3 regions of the Pleomorphomonas sp. PLEO genome follow, and region 3 is predicted to be linked to each of the others. Evidence: predicted binding sites of a transcription regulator. Region 3 holds the regulator's gene; each other region holds the start of a gene.
What was found. The regulator LexA, encoded in region 3, represses DNA repair genes until DNA is damaged. The targets are predictions, from matches to a motif close to TGTTCNNNNTGTGTTCNG.

Region 1: a site for LexA is predicted at 3,690-3,707, ahead of parE (DNA topoisomerase IV subunit B). Genes of this name have one in related genera too.
Region 2: a site for LexA is predicted at 1,854-1,871, ahead of AB6N07_RS20365 (metallopeptidase family protein). Genes of this name have one in related genera too.

Annotation. Positions count from the first base shown of each region.
Region 1 is NZ_CP166625.1:4,826,417-4,832,243, forward strand. Features, by position in the region: gene glnA (type I glutamate--ammonia ligase) at 1-514, shown strand, start outside; gene AB6N07_RS22325 (shikimate 5-dehydrogenase) at 689-1,516, shown strand; gene AB6N07_RS22330 (hypothetical protein) at 1,521-2,003, opposite strand; gene AB6N07_RS22335 (Hsp70 family protein) at 2,074-3,321, opposite strand; gene AB6N07_RS22340 (hypothetical protein) at 3,389-3,595, opposite strand; gene parE (DNA topoisomerase IV subunit B) at 3,824-5,827, shown strand, end outside.
Region 2 is NZ_CP166625.1:4,389,488-4,395,314, forward strand. Features, by position in the region: gene AB6N07_RS20355 (glycosyltransferase) at 1-234, opposite strand, end outside; gene AB6N07_RS20360 (PA0069 family radical SAM protein) at 499-1,626, shown strand; gene AB6N07_RS20365 (metallopeptidase family protein) at 2,072-2,503, shown strand; gene AB6N07_RS20370 (MBL fold metallo-hydrolase) at 2,500-3,372, shown strand; gene AB6N07_RS20375 (SDR family oxidoreductase) at 3,397-4,239, opposite strand; gene AB6N07_RS20380 (winged helix-turn-helix transcriptional regulator) at 4,369-4,740, shown strand; gene AB6N07_RS20385 (zinc-dependent alcohol dehydrogenase family protein) at 4,834-5,827, shown strand, end outside.
Region 3 is NZ_CP166625.1:3,209,898-3,215,724, reverse strand. Features, by position in the region: gene AB6N07_RS14870 (sensor histidine kinase) at 1-816, opposite strand, end outside; gene AB6N07_RS14865 (response regulator transcription factor) at 821-1,477, opposite strand; gene lexA (transcriptional repressor LexA) at 1,761-2,474, shown strand; gene queA (tRNA preQ1(34) S-adenosylmethionine ribosyltransferase-isomerase QueA) at 2,583-3,671, opposite strand; gene AB6N07_RS14850 (DUF47 domain-containing protein) at 3,982-4,623, shown strand; gene AB6N07_RS14845 (anion permease) at 4,623-5,624, shown strand; gene AB6N07_RS14840 (peptidylprolyl isomerase) at 5,704-5,827, opposite strand, start outside.

The DNA.
Region 1 (5,827 bases), 1.6 Mb from region 3:
CGGCGGTATCCTGAAGCACGCCAAGGCGATCAACGCCTTCTCCAACCCGTCGACCAACAGCTACAAGCGTCTGGTACCGGGCTATGAAGCGCCGGTCCTGCTGGCCTATTCGGCTCGTAACCGCTCGGCTTCCTGCCGCATTCCTTACACGACGAACCCGAAGGCCAAGCGCGTCGAGACCCGTTTCCCGGATCCGGCAGCCAACCCCTATCTCTGCTTCGTCGCGCTGCTCATGGCCGGCCTGGATGGCATCAAGAACAAGATCCACCCCGGCGACGCCATGGACAAGAACCTCTACGACCTGCCGCCGGAAGAGCTGAAGTCCATCCCGACCGTCTGTGGCTCGCTGCGCGAAGCCCTGGCCTCGCTCGACGCCGACCGCGACTTCCTGAAGGCCGGTGGTGTCATGGATGACGACTTCATCGACAGCTGGATCGCGCTGAAGATGGAAGAGAACATGCGCTACGAGATGACGCCGCATCCGATCGAGTTCGACATGTACTACTCGGTCTGAGGCGCGTCCTTGGACAACACCGGACGCCTCTCAGGCGTCCGGTTTCAACGAACCGCCCGCCGCAAGGCCGGGCGGTTTTTTCTTTGCGGTACGGGGGATAGCCTGTCGCCCGCCGCTTTCCGTCAAGCCGCCGCGCGCTTATGATCGCCGGACTTTCCAACGGGAGACCAGAACATGCCCGACAAATCCTCCATCGGCCCATCGACGAAACTCTGCATGTCGTTGGCTGGTCGGCCGGGAAAGTTCGGCTCGCGTTTTCACAACAGGCTCTATGAACTGACTGGCTTGGATTACATCTATAAAGCCTTCACCACCAAGGATCTGCCGGCGGCGATCGGCGGTGTTCGGGCGCTGGGCATTCGCGGTTGCGCCATCTCCATGCCGTTCAAGGAGGCGGTTATTCCGCTTCTCGACCATATCGAGGGATCAGCGGCGGCCATCGACAGCGTCAATACGATCGTCAACGACGATGGCTGGCTGACCGGCTACAACACCGATTACAGCGCGGTGCTAGACTTGCTGGACGATGCGGAAATCGCCCCTTCAACCCCCTTCCTGCTCGCCGGCTCTGGTGGCATGGCCAAGGCCGTGATGGCGGCGTTACGCAACCGGGGCCATCGCTCTGGAGTGATCATCGCGCGCAACGCGGCAACTGGCCAAATGCTCGCCGACCTCTACGGCTTCGATTGGACAGCAACCGCCGAGGGATTGACAGCACCGCTGATCATTAACGCCACACCGATTGGCATGGCCGGTGGCGCGGAAGCGGAGACGCTGGCTTTCCCACCCTCTGCGATCGAAGCGGCGGAAACGGTATTCGACGTAGTGGCGCTGCCGGTTGAGACCCCTCTCATGCGAGCGGCCAAGGTAGCTGGGCGCAAGCGCATCTCCGGCGCTGACGTCGCCGTGCTGCAGGCGCTTGAGCAATTCGTTCTCTACACTGGCGTCCATCCGAGCGAAGAGCAGGTGAAGGACGCCGCCATATTCGCAGGGAACGCCTGAGCGATCAGCTGTAGCAGGCCCGCTCCACCTTGCCGATCGCCTTCGATGATCCCTTCAATTGGAAGGTCGCGGTCGGCAGCACACCGGTCTTGTCAGTGACGGTCAGCGGTTCCGTTGATTTCAGGAGACGGACAAGAGCGCTGTCGCGACGCGGTGTCGCCGCCATGACCCCATCCATCGCTTCGTAGCGGAGGGTGATTTCGGCGCTGAGCTGGCCGCTCGCGAAAACGAAGGGTGAGCGATAGTTCATGTCGCCATGCGGCGGAAAATCGTCGCCAACGGCGGGTACGAAGCGCAAGCCGATCTTGTCCTCGCCACCGCAGGTGATCAGCAAGACGTCATCCGGTCGGTCGGTTGAGCAGATAGAAGCGGTCATCGTCGGCCCGCCCTCGTCCTGCTGGATGCCGGCTTTCCAGGCCTGACAATCGCCGGCCAACGCCGGCGTCGCCAGGATGGCGGCAAGCGCCGCCGCGCAAAAGGTTTTCATGCGTCCCCTCCCCATCGGGCCGGGGCATCAGGCACCCCGACCGCGGCGCCTGCAAGCTCGACTTTTGGTATCAGCCGTAACGGCGCGCCGCCTCAACGGCGAGCCCCGTGCCAACCGAGCCGAAGACGTTGCCAGTCACAACGCGCGCTTCCGGTACCGATGCCAGGATGGCGGTCCGCACGTGCTCGAGCCGCGTGGAGCCACCGGTCAAAAACACCGCGTCGATATCGTTGGCAGCGACACCGGCCTCTGCAAGACAGGTATCGACGCGGGCGCCGATGCGGCTGGCGAGGTCGCCGGTATGGCGAACGAGACCAGCGTGGTCGACATGGGTGGAAAGGCCCCGTTCCAGCCACTCGAAGGCAACGGTAACAGCGCCTTGTTCGGCAACGGCAATTTTGGCCGCTTCCACCTCGATGGCAAGGCTATGGCCGCGCTCGTCGTCGACCACATGCATCAGCCGCTGAATGAGATCTGGCTCCGCTGCGCGTTTTTCGAGGTCGATGAGTTCGCGATGAATGCGCGGCTCGTAAAGACGGTTGATCGCCGACCATGTGGCGAGGTCGTGATAGTAGACCGAAGGTACGTCGATCTCACCACGGGCAAGCTTGGACCGGAAGCCGAGGAGCGGCATCACCGTACCGAGGCTGAGGTGGCGGTCGAAGTCGGTGCCGCCGATGCGGACGCCGTCGTTGGCCAGCACGTCGGAGGCGCGCTCGGCTTTCTTTGCTCGCTCCGGTCCGAGACGGACGATCGAAAAGTCGGAGGTGCCACCGCCAATGTCGGCGATCAGCGCCAGCTCCTCGCGGGATAGCTGCTGTTCATAATCGAGGCTGGCGGCGATCGGCTCGTACTGGAAAGAAACCTCTTGAAAGCCGAGATCGTGGGCAATGGCATGCAGCGTTGCCTCCGCGAGACGGTCGGCCTCGGCGTTGCCGTCGACAAAATGCACGGGGCGGCCATGGACGAGGTGGGTGAGCGGCGCGCGCGCCACCGCTTCGCCCCGCTTTTTCACTTCCGCCAGATAGCGCTTCAGCACGTCGCGAAACTTGACGCGGCTCTTGCCGACCAGCGTCGTCTCTTCCATCAACGCCGAGCCAAGCACCGATTTCAGCGCCCGCATCAGGCGACCGTGCTCGCCGCCGATATAAGCGGCAATGGCGGCGCGGCCAACCGAAATGGAACCGTCCTGGTGATAGAAGATGGCGCTCGGGAGCGTATCCTCGTTATCTTCCAGGCGCACCATATCGGCTCGGCCGTCGGTAACGACGCCGAGCGTAGTATTGGACGTGCCGAAATCGAGGCCTGCCGCTGCCATGACCGCTCTCCGAATAACTGGGGGCGGTTTCCCTAGCGCTTCGCGGCGACGATTGCCAGCGGCAAAATCAGGCGAGCAGGAAGACCAGCGACGTCAGCGACAGCAGCACCAGCACGGCTGGCAGCGCGAAGATGCCGCCGGTGAGCGGGGGCTCGGCCGCGACCTCCTGAAGATGGCGCCGCATGCCACCGAGGCGGTGGCCGGCAACGAAGGCACGGGTGTGGACGGCTCCGAGTTCTCGGAGCACGGCATCTTGATACTGGTTTCGACGCATGACAAACCACCAATGAACGTTCCGGAGCTTGCCGCCACCAGGGTTAAGAACGCCTCAACGGCGTCGATGGCATCTGGGTCGACAGTGCATGAGCCGGAACACATGTAGAACGAGATTGGCGCTCCCGTTGCCAGCGTGGCAAACTGCGGGGCGCGCGAATCAGCTCCGCCCTTCCCGGCGGGCGGCGGAATGGCCGGGGATGCCGGTCAATGGACGAAGACGGAACGCATGGAAAAGGACGACCTGTTCGGAACACTCCCCCCGCCGGCGAGCACGGCGACCCCGGTGGCGGCGCCCGTTCGTGCGCCCAAGCCAGCGCGTCCCCGTGTCGAGGCCGCCGCGCCGGTGGAAGCGGTCTATGACGCATCGACCATTGAGGTTCTGGAAGGACTCGAACCGGTACGCCGGCGCCCCGGCATGTATATTGGCGGCACCGACGACAAGGCGATGCATCACCTGTTCGCCGAAGTGATCGACAACTCGATGGACGAGGCGGTGGCCGGCCACGCCTCGTGGATCGAAGTGCGGCTCGATGCCGACGGCTTCCTCACCGTCAACGACAATGGTCGTGGCATTCCGGTCGATCCGCACCCGAAATTTCCAGGCAAATCGGCACTGGAGGTGATCCTGTGCACCCTGCATGCCGGCGGCAAGTTCGACAGCAAGGTCTACGAGACATCCGGTGGTTTGCACGGCGTAGGTGTTTCGGTGGTCAACGCCCTTTCCGAGTGGCTCGATGTCGAGGTGGCGCGTGGTCGCCAACTCTACAAGCAAAGCTTTTCGCGTGGCGTACCGCAGGGCGATTTGCAGCGCCTCGGCGAGACCATGAACCGGCGCGGCACCAAGGTGCGCTTCAGGCCGGACCCACAGATTTTTGGAAAAGACCCTCGTTTCGAGCCGGCGCGCATCTTCACGATGGCCCGCTCCAAGGCTTACCTGTTTGGTGGCATCGAAATCCGCTGGTCTTGCGATCCGTCGCTGGTCGAGGGTTCGAAAACACCGGCCGAGGCGGTGTTCCGCTTTCCGGGAGGCCTCAAGGACTTTCTCGCCGAGACGCTGGAGGGCGAAAAGCGCGTCGCTGACGACCTGTTCGCCGGCCGCTTCGGCACTGGCGGTCACGGTACCGTCGAATGGGCCGTTTCCTGGTTCGCGGGCGACGGTTTCGTCAACTCCTACTGCAACACTATCCCGACGCCGGATGGCGGCACCCATGAGCAAGGCCTGCGCCTCGCCCTCACCCGCTCGTTCAAGGCCTACGGCGAGATGGCCGGCAACAAGCGTGTGGCTCAGGTGATGCCCGAGGATGTGATGACGTCCGCCGGCGCCATGCTTTCGGTCTTCGTGCGCGAGCCGGAATTTGTCGGCCAGACCAAGGACAAGCTCTCCACCGCCGAGGCGGCCCGCATCGTCGAGACGGCGGTCAAGGATGCCTTCGACCACTGGCTGACCGCTTCACCCCAGCAATCGGGACGCCTTCTGGACTGGATCGTCGAGCGCGCCGACGAGCGCCTTCGTCGCCGACAGGAAAAGGACGTTCTGCGCAAGAGCGCGGTGCGCAAGCTGCGCCTGCCGGGCAAGCTCGCCGACTGCACACAAAACGCCGCTCAAGGGTCGGAACTGTTCATCGTCGAGGGTGACTCGGCCGGCGGCTCCGCCAAGCAGGCGCGTGACCGCGCCAGTCAGGCGGTAATGCCGTTGCGCGGCAAGATCCTCAACGTCGCGAGTGCCGGCCGCGATAAGGTGACGGCCAACCAGCTCCTGTCAGACCTGTTGCAGGCACTCGGCTGTGGTACCCGCTCGCACTATCACGAAGACGATCTCCGCTACGACAAGGTGATCGTGATGACCGACGCCGACGTCGACGGCGCCCATATCGCATCGCTCTTGATCACCTTCTTCTACCGCGAGATGCCGCAGCTCATCCGTGGCGGCCATCTCTATCTCGCAGTGCCGCCGCTCTATCGCCTGACCCATGGCGGCAAGACCATCTACGCTCGCGACGATGCCCACCGCGAAGAGCTGCTGCGCACCACCTTCAAGAACAAGAAACCGGAGATCGGCCGCTTCAAAGGTCTTGGCGAGATGATGCCCTCGCAGCTCAAGGAAACCACCATGGACAAGAAGACGCGCACGCTGCTGCGCGTCGTCATGGTGGAGGACGAGGCGGAGCGGACGGCGGATTCGGTCGAGCGGCTGATGGGCAACAAACCGGAAGGCCGCTTCCAGTTCATT
Region 2 (5,827 bases), 1.2 Mb from region 3:
TTCACCGCGCTGGGCAGCGGCCGCTCCAATGGCGCAACGCGCCCAGGCGCCCCCCGCGGCGGAAATGAGATCGCAGCCGGTCCCCTCCGCGACGAGACGCGTCTGATCCTCCGAGCCGCCGTCGACCACGACGACTTCGCGCACCGTTCCGTCGGCGGCGCCGGTGACCAGCGTCGACAGCGTGCGGACGAGGGCTTCCTCGCTGTTCCGGGTGGGTATGACAACCGAGATCATACTTTCGTTCTAGCGGGTTTTCCCAGGAAGCGCGAGCCCGTCCGAACGCGGACAAACAATCGCCCGACGACCATCGCACGCCCTTCCCAACCTCGACCTTCGGCACGCTTCGGTCATCTCATCTTCGCTGTTTTGCGAGGCCGCCATCCGACGCATAACGCCTATACCACCACCCAGCCGACGCCCCTTTTCGAGAGCCAATCCGCTAGTGGTCGAACTCAACAATGTTCTTGACCTGTTCTCATTTTCACCTAAGATCAAATCATGAACATCGCATGTCGCAACCTCGAAGAGCCCATCCCGGCGCCTGAGATCGCCGACACAGCGGTCACGGCCGGACGCCGGCGCGGCCGAGGCGCCGGAATCAACCCTTCGGGCCGGTTCGAGGCTTATGCCCGCACCACCTTCGACGACGGTTGGAGCGACAGCGAGGAACTGCCGCCGTTCAAGACGACAGTACAGGTCGAACCGGCGCGTTCAGTCATCACCCGCAACGACAGTCCGGACATCGCCTTCGATCGTTCGCTCAACCCCTACCGTGGTTGCGAGCATGGTTGCGTCTACTGCTATGCCCGACCAAACCACGCCTATCTCGGCTTGTCGCCGGGACTCGACTTCGAGACCCACCTCTATGCCAAGACCAACGCCGCCGAAGTGCTGGACCGCCAGCTCGGTGCGCCGTCCTACCAGCCGAAGGTGATCGCCATCGGTACGGCTACCGACGCCTACCAGCCGATCGAGAAGGAGCAGAAGATCACCCGGCGCGTGCTGGAAGTCCTGGCGAAGACCCAACACCCGGCACTGATCATCACCAAATCGGCGCTGGTCCTGCGCGATATCGACATTCTCCAGACGATGGCCGCCCAAGGGCTGGTCAAGGTGGCTATTTCCATCACGACGCTCGATCGCCGGCTGGCGCGCGCCATGGAGCCGCGCGCCTCCAGCCCACAGCGACGCCTCGAAGCAATCCAGAAACTTACGGAAGCCGGCATTCCAGTCGGCGTCATGATGGCGCCGATCATTCCGGCGGTCACCGACAGCGAGATCGAGCGCATTCTGGAGGCTGCCCACACCTTCGGCGCTCGCGAGGCCGGCTACGTGCTGCTACGCCTGCCGCTCGAGGTGTCGGAAATCTTCCGCGAATTCCTTCTGCGCGAGCTGCCCGACCGTTATCGGCACGTCATGAACGTGCTGAAGTCGATGCGCGGCGGCAAGGACTACGACGCGGAATGGGGCAAGCGCATGCGCGGCACCGGCCCCTACGCTTGGCAGATAGGCCGGAGGTTCGAGCTGACCACCAAGCGCCTCGGTCTCAACAAGCATAAGGTCAAGCTCGACACGGAAAAGTTCCTGAAACCCGGCAATGGCGGCGTCCAGCTTAGTTTGTTCTAAAGAACAAATAACGAACAAACGCTATAGGATGTCGAGGAATACCATCCCCCCAAGGAGCGTCAAGGAAGCTACGGTTCGGGTTGCCAGATCGAGCGCCCCTCGCACTCGGCCGTCATGAAGCGCCAAAGACCAGAATGCTCGACGCACCCTTTGGGGCTGAGGCGCGTTCCAACGTAGACGATCCATGTACCCACAAACAGGACAAGAACAAGCAGCAGCCAGTCTCTCGTTCGCATCGCGTTCCGGAAGCTTTCTTTGGCAGGCGACAACGGCAAATTGGAAAAGGCTTTGCAGAGCCTGCAACGCTGCTTTCAAGATGGCGCCAATACGAAACCAGTTCAACCTGCCGGTTTCCGTTCAGGGCGCCGCCGTTTTCTTCTCCCTTGACGTCTCCTCGTTCCAACGACACTTCTGAAGCCTGATCGAAGGATGGCGGGAGACAAGGATGAAGCTCTTCGGCGGTGGTGCGAAATTCGCCTGGAAGGACCTGAAAGCGCCGGAGCTCGACGACTTCGAGGCCATGGCAGCCGAAGCCTATGCCGCGCTTCCGGCCGATTTCCGGGCGCTGACCGGCGAAATCGAGATCCGCGTGGCCGACTTTCCCGATGAGGACGTCGTCAAGGAAATGGAGCTCGAGAGCGATTTTGACATTCTCGGCCTGTTTGTCGGTACCGGTCTTGCCCACGACGCCGCGGTGCCGGAGACAGGTCGCCTGCCCAACCGCATCTGGCTCTATCGTCGCCCCATTCTCGACTATTGGGCCGAGCATGAGGAGACGCTTGGCGACATCGTCAGCCATGTGCTCGTTCATGAGATCGGCCACCATTTTGGCCTGAGCGACGACGACATAGATGACATCGAGGACAACGAGCCATGACCGATACGAGCACGCTGCGCATCCTTGAACCAGCGCCGGGCGTGTTCGCCTATTATGATGGGCGCGTGCCCGGCGTCCGCCTGCACTCCACAGCTGCGAACTGGCTTGACGACGGCGCCTACAGTCTCGGCATCGCCTCCTATGCCATCGTCGGAGGCGACGAGGCGCTGGTCTTCGATAGTCATATCTCGCTCGACCACGCCTGTGCCGTTCGCCACCATCTTGAAGGACTCGGTGTCACGCGCTTCACCTTGGTGCTGAGCCACTGGCACGACGACCATGTTGCAGGAAATGCCGTCTTTGCGGACGGGCCAATTATCGCCCACCGTCTGACCCGCGAAGCGCTTGCCGCCAACCGCGACAAACTCGAAGGTGGCTACCCGCCGATCAAACCGCTGGTGTTGCCGACCGATACGTTCGACGACGGTCTGATGCTCACTGTTGGCGGCCGTAGCGTCGAGGCCATGCATTTCGCCATCCACAGTGCCGACGGAGTCGTGCTGTGGCTGCCCGACGCCGAGCTGCTTCTCGCTGGCGATGTGGTCGAGGACACCGTGACCTACATTTCCGAGGTGGAACACACGACGACGCATATCGCCGAACTCGGGCGGCTCGCTGCCCTCCCTGCCCGGCGCATCCTGCCGGCCCACGGTGCGCCCGACCGGATCGCGACTGGCGGCTACGACGGAGGCCTCATCACGGCCAACCGCGACTATCTCTCACGACTTGTCGTTGGCGAGGGGCGCGACGGCACGCCACTCTCCGCCTTCGTTGCCGGTGACGTGGCCTCCGGCCGGATCGGCTATTTTCAGCCCTACGAGGTGGTACACGCGGCCAATCTCAAGGCTGTCGCAGCGGCCGGGCTCTGAAACCGAGCCGCTGCCATCGCCCCCTCAGCCCTTCAACGCCTCGGCATTCTCCTTCACCCACGCGGTAACCGCGCGCGCCGGATGGCCGGTCAACGTCCGCACATCGTCGGTGACGACGGCCGTCCAGCCTTGGCGAACCGGATAGAAGATTGAAGCGAGGAAGCGGGCGTAGACCTCCGGTACCCCGGCACCGACGAGGGCGCCGACGAAGGCATCATCGTCAACAGCAAGGTAGGATACCGGCTTGCCGATGGCATCGGAGATCAACGCGGCGGCCTCGGCATATCCGAGCGCCTGGGGACCAGTGAGATTGAACGCCTTGCCGTCGAAACGATCCGTCGTCAGCGCGGCGGCCGCGCTGTCGGCGATATCGCGGACGTCGATGAAGCTCGATTTGCCGTCGGCGGCCGGCACGGCAATGACGCCCGCCGCAGCAATGCCGGGCTTCCAGTAATTGATGAAATTATCGGTGAACCAGTTGGGGCGTAGAACGACCCACCGCACGCCAGATTTCTCGAGCGCGATTTCCGCTTGGCGGTAGGGAATGGAATCGTCGGCGTCAACGCCGAGCACCGATAGCAACACCACTTTCACGCCACGCGTCGCAGCCGCCTCAATGACCGGCAGCAGCAGCGCCTTGGCCTCCGTATAGCCGCCCGGCAGCATGACGAAGGCACGATCGACGCCCTCGAAGGCGGTGGGAAAGGTCATGGGATCGACCACGTCGAAAACCACACCCTCGGCACCGTCGACCGGCTTGCCGCTACGCGACGCCGCCTTGACCGCCTCACCGCGTGCCATCAGCGCCTTGATGAGCGGCCGCCCGATGTTGCCGGTGGCACCCAGAACCAGAATCTTGCCAGCCATTTTAAAACTCCTTAGTATCTACTGGAAACTGCGTTTCTAGTTGAAACATAGTCAATTCTAGAAATCCCGAAAAGAAGGCAGTTTCCAGTGCCTTGGTTTCCCCCGGGAAACCCACCCGAAAGGACGCTGATGAACCCCTCTTACGACGTCTTCGACGATCGCTGTCCAACCCGCATGGTCCTCGACCGATTGGCCGACAAATGGGCGCTTCTGGTGCTGGACCGGTTGCATGACGGCCCGGTGCGCTTCAATCATCTCCGACATGACATTCGGGGCTTGTCGCAGAAAGTTTTGTCGCAGACTCTGAAGCGACTGGTGCGGGACGGTCTTATAGAACGCACCGTCCGTCCAACCGTTCCCGTCAGCGTGGACTATGCGCTGACCCCGCTTGGCCACACACTGACGGAGACGGTCGCCGCGTTCGCTCATTGGGCGGAGCGCAACATGGACGCGGTCCTCGCAGCCCAGGCCGCATATGATGCTAACAACGCGTCCAGCTAGGCCAAAGACGCAGGCATCGGCAATCCCACGCTTTTTTGGTCACGCCGTCCATGCTATCGCCGGGCTGGCTGATTGCCTTCCGGGAGACCCAGTATGCGCGCGATTTTCTATGAGCTCTTCGGCCAACGGCCGGAAATCCGCACCCTGCCCGATCCGACGCCAGAGCCACACGGCCTGGTGTTGAAGGTGGAAGCGTCTGGCATTTGCCGCTCCGACTGGCATGGCTGGATGGGTCACGACCCCGACATCGCGCTGCCGCATGTGCCAGGCCATGAATTCGCCGGTCGTGTCGTTGCCGTCGGTCGCGACGTCACCCGCTTCCGAGAGGGCGAGCGCGTCACCATGCCCTTCGTCGCCGGCTGCGGCCGTTGCCCGGAATGCGGCTCTGGCAATCAGCAGGTCTGCCGCAATCAGACGCAGCCCGGCTTCACCCACTGGGGTTCATTTGCCGAATATGTCGGCGTGCACCACGCCGACGACAACGTGGTGGCGTTGCCCGACGATATCGACTTCCCAACTGCCGCCAGCCTCGGTTGCCGGTTTGCCACCTCGTTCCGCGCGGTGGTCGATCAGGGGCGGGTACGCGGCGGTGAATGGGTGGCAGTGCATGGCTGCGGCGGCGTCGGCCTATCGGCCATCATGATCGCGGCGGCGATGGGCGCCAATGTGATCGCCATCGACATTGCCGATGACAAGTTGGAATTCGCCAAGACCATCGGCGCCATGGCGGTCATCAACGGCCGGACCACGCCGGACGTTGCCGGCGCCGTCCGCGACCTGACAGGTGGCGGTGCGCATCTGTCGATTGATGCGCTTGGTCATCGGGTCACCGCGCGCAACTCCATCCTCGGGCTCAAGCGGCGCGGTCGCCATGTTCAGGTCGGCCTGATGCTCGGTGACGACGCAGAAGCCCCGATCCCCATGGCCCGCATCATCGGCTGGGAGCTGGAAGTCTATGGCAGCCATGGCATGCAGGCTTGGCGCTATGGCGACATGCTCGCGATGATCGCCGCCGGCAAACTCGCACCGCAGAAGCTGATCAACCGCCACGTCGGGCTCGACGAGGCCATCGATCTGCTCATCGGGA
Region 3 (5,827 bases):
CTCGTCCTCGTCCGTCGCCTTCTCGAGCATTTGCAACAGAAGCTTGATGCCGGCCTGTGGCGTCCGCAACTGGTGAGCGGCGAGGTCGGCGAAACGCCGTTCCAAGGTCAGCGAGGTATCGAGCTTTTGCATGAATTGGTTGAGAGACCGGACAAGCGGTAGGAGATCGCTCGGCATGTTGTTTATGGCCAACGTCGACAGATCGTCAGGCGTTCGCGAACGAATTTGTCTCACCAGCCCTCGAATATGGCTGAGCCCGTTATTGATCACCAGCCAGGTCAAAAACGCGATCGCCGGCACCAGCACCAGAAGCGGCAGGGCTATGTCCAGAAGGATATTGCCGACGAGGCCTTTTCTCAGTGCGATCTTTTCGGCAACCTCGACGACGATCCCGGTCTGCGCAATCGGCAGAGAATAAACACGCCACTTTTCGCGGGCGAATGTGTAGTCCGCAAAACCCGCGCCGAACTTCGGGACACTTGCCGGGAAAGCGTTGCTGCTGACCATGGCGAGCGCGTCGGCTTTCCAGGAACGGAAGGCGTGCGCATCAGCGTAATCGTCCGCGTCCTGGTTGAGTGCCAATTGGTTACCCATGGAAAAATCAATGTCGGGCACTTCCGCCGGCACTGAAAAGTCATTCTTCTCAAGGTGCCCCTTGAGAAGGATCCAAAGCGTATTGGCGTCGTTGATAAGCTCGGCGTCGTAGATGTTTTCGATTTCACGCGTGGCGCTGCGATACGCCAGAGCGCCGACGATCAGGATGGTGGCCATCAGTGTGGGGAGGATGCGCCAGAACAGGCGCTGGCTGAGCGTCACGACATCACCGCTCAACCATATAGCCAACGCCCCGGATCGACTTGATAAACGACGAACCGAGCTTGCGCCGGAGATTATAGACAGTAACCTCGATCGTGTTGCTCTCGGTTGTCGATTCCGCGTCGTAGAGAGCATACTCGATGTCGGTTTTGGTGACGTAACGGCCAGCGCGCTCCATCAGGAGGCGCAGAAGATGGAACTCCTTGGCCGGCAAATGCAGCGTCTCCCCGCCACGGCGAGCGACAAGCGCCGCCGGATCAAGTTCAACATCGCCCGAGACAAGGAGTGTCACAGCCCGCCCCTCCCTCCGCCGGGTAAGCGCGCGAATGCGGGCCAGGAGTTCATCGAGGTCAAACGGCTTGACGAGATAATCGTCCGCGCCACCGTCGAGCCCCTCGACGCGGTGCTTGACGCTGTCGAGCGCGGTCAGGAACAGAACCGGCGTTTGATTGGCCTTGGCGCGCAAGGCGCGCACGATGTCGAAACCGCTCATCTTCGGGAGGTTCACATCGAGAACAGCCATGGCATATTCGTTGTCCTCGCACGCCGCCAAGCCGGATTCCCCATCGCTGAACCAGTCGACGCCATACGCATGCTTTTCGAGCGCGCGCTTAAGCGACGGGCCGAGAATATGGTCGTCTTCGACAAGAAGAATACGCAGCTTGTCACCTCTCACCACACGGCTGTCGGAGCAGTATTGCATTTGCCAACTCTGGATGGCACTGCCCACTCTGACCTGCTGGAGGCTTTCGCGATAAGGTTATGCGGCCACAGCCGGATCGTCCAGCGGGCTTACTGGCGGATGGGGCGTTTTCGGTCGCAGCCCCCCTTACGGAGGCAATCCCCATTGCGGAACACACACGGAACATGTTAACTCTGTTCGTGATTTGTACCGAATCGCGCTACGGCGCAACCGACGCCGGCCGACCAGCGGGGACCAGACGATGCTCACGCGCAAACAGCTCGAACTCCTGATGTTCATTCATGAGCGTCTCAAGGAATCGGGCGTGCCGCCGTCCTTCGACGAAATGAAGGATGCGCTGGATCTCAAGTCCAAGTCCGGCATTCATCGTCTGATTACCGCGCTGGAAGAGCGCGGCTTCATTCGCCGCCTGCCCAATCGGGCACGCGCACTGGAAGTGATCAAGCTGCCGGAAACCATGCAGCCGGGCATCGGCCGGGCTCGCAAGGGCTTCGCGCCGGCGGTCATCGAAGGCGACGGTGGTCGCAAGCCTTCGTCGGCAAGTGCCGCCGCGCCGTCGCTGGATAGCCGCGACACCGTGCCGGTTCCGGTCATGGGGCGGATTGCCGCCGGTGTGCCGATCGCCGCCATCCAGACCCAGTCACACATCTTGCACGTGCCGATCGACCTCATTGCCGGTGGAGAGCATTACGCCCTCGAAGTGCGCGGCGACTCGATGATTGAAGCCGGCATTCTTGATGGCGACACCGTCGTCATCAAGAAGTCCGACACCGCCGATTCCGGCGATATTATCGTGGCGCTGGTGGATGATGAGGAAGCGACGCTGAAGCGTCTGCGGCGCAAGGGCGCGTCGGTCGCCCTTGAGGCCGCCAATCCGGCCTATGAGACGCGCATCTTCGGCCCTGACCGGGTCCGCATCCAGGGCCGCCTCGTGGCGCTGATGCGCCGCTATTAATCCACTTTTCAAAGCGGCTTGAAACGCGGGCTGACGGTTCCCGGGAAGCTGTGCTTGTCTTTCATCCCCGCGGAGGGCGCGTACCTGGGCGCCGTAGGACCGTTAGACCTATTGCGCCAATCGACTTTTCGCCGACGGGAAAAGCAGCGACGTATCGCCATAGGAGTAGAAGCGGTAGCCGCTGGCGATCGCATGTGCGTAGGCGGCATGCATGGTATCGAGACCGGAGAAGGCCGATACCAGCATGAACAGCGTCGACTTGGGCAGATGAAAATTGGTCATCAACAGGTCGACGGCGCGAAAGCGGTAGCCGGGCGTTATGAAGATGTCGGTCGCCCCCGCGAACGGTCGAACGAGGCCATCTTCGCCGGCAGCGCTTTCCAAGAGACGCAACGACGTCGTGCCGACGGCGACCACCCTGCCCCCGCGTGCCCGTACTGCATTTAGCGCCTCGGCGGTTTCTGACGAGACATGACCAATCTCGGAATGCATCTTGTGGTCTTCGGTATCGTCCACCTTCATTGGCAGAAAGGTACCGGCGCCGACATGCAGCGTCACGAAATGCCGGCCGATACCGCGCCCATCAAGGCGATCGAAGAGCTCCGGCGTGAAATGAAGCCCGGCGGTCGGCGCGGCGACCGCGCCATTTTCCCGGGCGTAGACAGTCTGGTAGTCGGCTCGGTCGTGCTCATCCTCTGCCCGACGCGCGGCGATATACGGCGGCAGCGGAATGTGACCGACCGTCATGAGCGCTACATCGAGGTCCGGCCCGGCACGATCGAAGGTCAGCGTGATCTCGCCATCCTCGCCTTTCTCCGCCACGACAGCGCCAAGGGGATCGGCTGCCGGATCAATGCCGGAAAACACCACGCGGTCGCCGGCGCGCAGCTTGCGAGCTCCCTTGACGAAGGCACGCCAACGATCCGGGGCCTCGCGCATATGCAGCGTTGCCGAGAAGCGAACTGGCTCGGCGCCATGGCGATCTCGCCGCCCTTCAAGCTGGGCGGGGATCACCTTGGTGTCGTTGAACACCAGCGCGTCTCCCGGTGACAGAAGGTCGGCGAGATCGCTGGCGTGTCTGTCCTCCAAGGCTTGGCCGGGCTTCACCACCAACAGGCGGGACGCGTCGCGCGGAACGGCGGGACGCAGGGCGATACGCTCGGGTGGCAATTCGAAATCGAAGACTGAAACTTGCATTCTTCTGCATAGACATGACCGAGCGTGAAAGGCAACGGCCAACGCCAGCGGCGGCGCCTCAACATGTCCATAGAAGGGAATGCCTTGGTACCGAGGGCCTCAAATCGCCGACGCCGGACGGATCATCCGACCCGCTACGAAGAACGCTCCGGTCCGGTTGATCGGCAAAAATGCTGAGCCGTCTATTCCGCGACGCAGAACCGCAAGGATAACCGGCTAAAAAGGCCGACCTCCCAGGAACTGCGACTAGCGCCGACAGGGTTCATCGGATAAACCGCGAGCCGAAAAGTCCAAAAAACAAGGACCAACCATGCTCGAGTGGTTCCGCAAGCTGCTGCCGCACGAAGAACAGTTCTTCGATCTGTTCGCCCAGCATTCACAGACCGTCGTCACCGCCTCGCACTCGCTGAATGCCCTCCTGTCCGGAGACGACCGCGACGCACGCATCGCCGAGATTGTAGCGCTCGAGGACAAGGCCGATGGCATCACCCGCGAGGTTCTGCTTGCCGTCCGGCGGAGCTTCATCACGCCCTTCGACCGCAACGACATCAAGGACCTGATCCAGTCGATGGACGACACCATCGACACCATGCACCGGGTGGTAAAGACCATCCTGTTGTTCGAGCAGCGTGTCTTCGATCCCGGCATGCGCGACATGGGTCTCGACATCATCCAGGCGGCGAAATTGGTTGCCGAGGCGATACCGTTGCTCAAGAACGTCGGCTCCAACGCACCCCGCTTGACGGCGCTGTCGGAGGAGGTCAGTCGCGTCGAGGGCCATTCGGACTTCCTGCACGACAACGGCCTCAAGGATCTCTACCGTCGCCATGGCACTGGCAACGCCATGAGTTACATCATTGGTAGCCAGATCTATGGCGAGCTAGAAAAGGTACTTGATCGCTTCGAAGATGTTGCCAAGGAAATCAGCGGCATCGTGATCGAGAACGTCTGATGGAGACGCTAGCCCTTCCGCTACTTTTTGGTCTGGTCGGCATCGCCCTGCTGTTCGACTTCCTGAATGGTCTGCATGACGCGGCCAATTCGATCGCGACCATCGTCTCGACACGCGTGCTCAGACCGCAATACGCAGTAATCTGGGCGGCGTTTTTCAACTTCATCGCCTTTCTGTTCTTCGGCCTCAATGTAGCGACGACGCTAGGCAAGGGCATCATCGACCCGGCGATCGTCACGCCGCACGTGGTCTTCGCGGCACTGATGGGGGCCATCGTCTGGAACATCGTCACCTGGGTCGCCGGCATTCCATCGTCATCCTCGCACGCCCTCGTCGGTGGTCTGGTCGGCGCGGGCCTTGCCAAGACGGGCTTCAGCTCCGTCGTCTGGTCGGGCCTGATTAAGACGGCCAGCGCCATCTTCGTGTCTCCGGCCTTGGGTTTCTTTCTGGCGCTGATGCTGGTGCTGGCGGTGTCCTGGACTTTCGTGAAGCGCACGCCGTTTGCCGTCGACAAGACCTTCCGGCACCTGCAGTTCGTCTCCGCGTCGCTCTACTCGCTGGGCCACGGCGGCAACGACGCGCAGAAGACCATGGGCATCATCGCCGTGTTGCTCTACTCGCAGGGTTATCTTGGTGGCGAGTTCTACGTGCCCTTCTGGGTGGTGATCGCCTGCCAATCGGCTATGGCGCTCGGCACGCTGATGGGGGGCTGGCGCATCGTCCACACGATGGGCTCGAAGATCACGCGCCTTAACCCTATGCAAGGCTTCTGCGCCGAGACGGGTGGTGCCATCACCCTGTTCATCGCCACCCATTTCGGCATACCGGTGTCGACCACCCATACGATCACCGGTGCCATCGTCGGCGTCGGTGCAGCGCGGCGTGTTTCAGCGGTCCGCTGGGGGATAGCCGGCAACATCGTCATCGCTTGGATCATCACCATGCCGGCCGGCGCCGCCATCGCTGCCTGCGCCTACTGGCTGGTCGACCTGTTCGTCTGACAGGATCATCGGCGCTCGCGCATGAAAAAGCCCGCGTCGGCACTGGCCGCGCGGGCTTTCCCAATTCAGGCGGAGAGGATCAGGTGGCGTCGGCGGCCACGATGATCGAAACAATCTTGTCGGGATCACGCACCGGCTCGCCGCGCTTGATCTTGTCGACGTTGTCCATGCCCTCAATGACCTTGCCCCAAACGGTATACTGC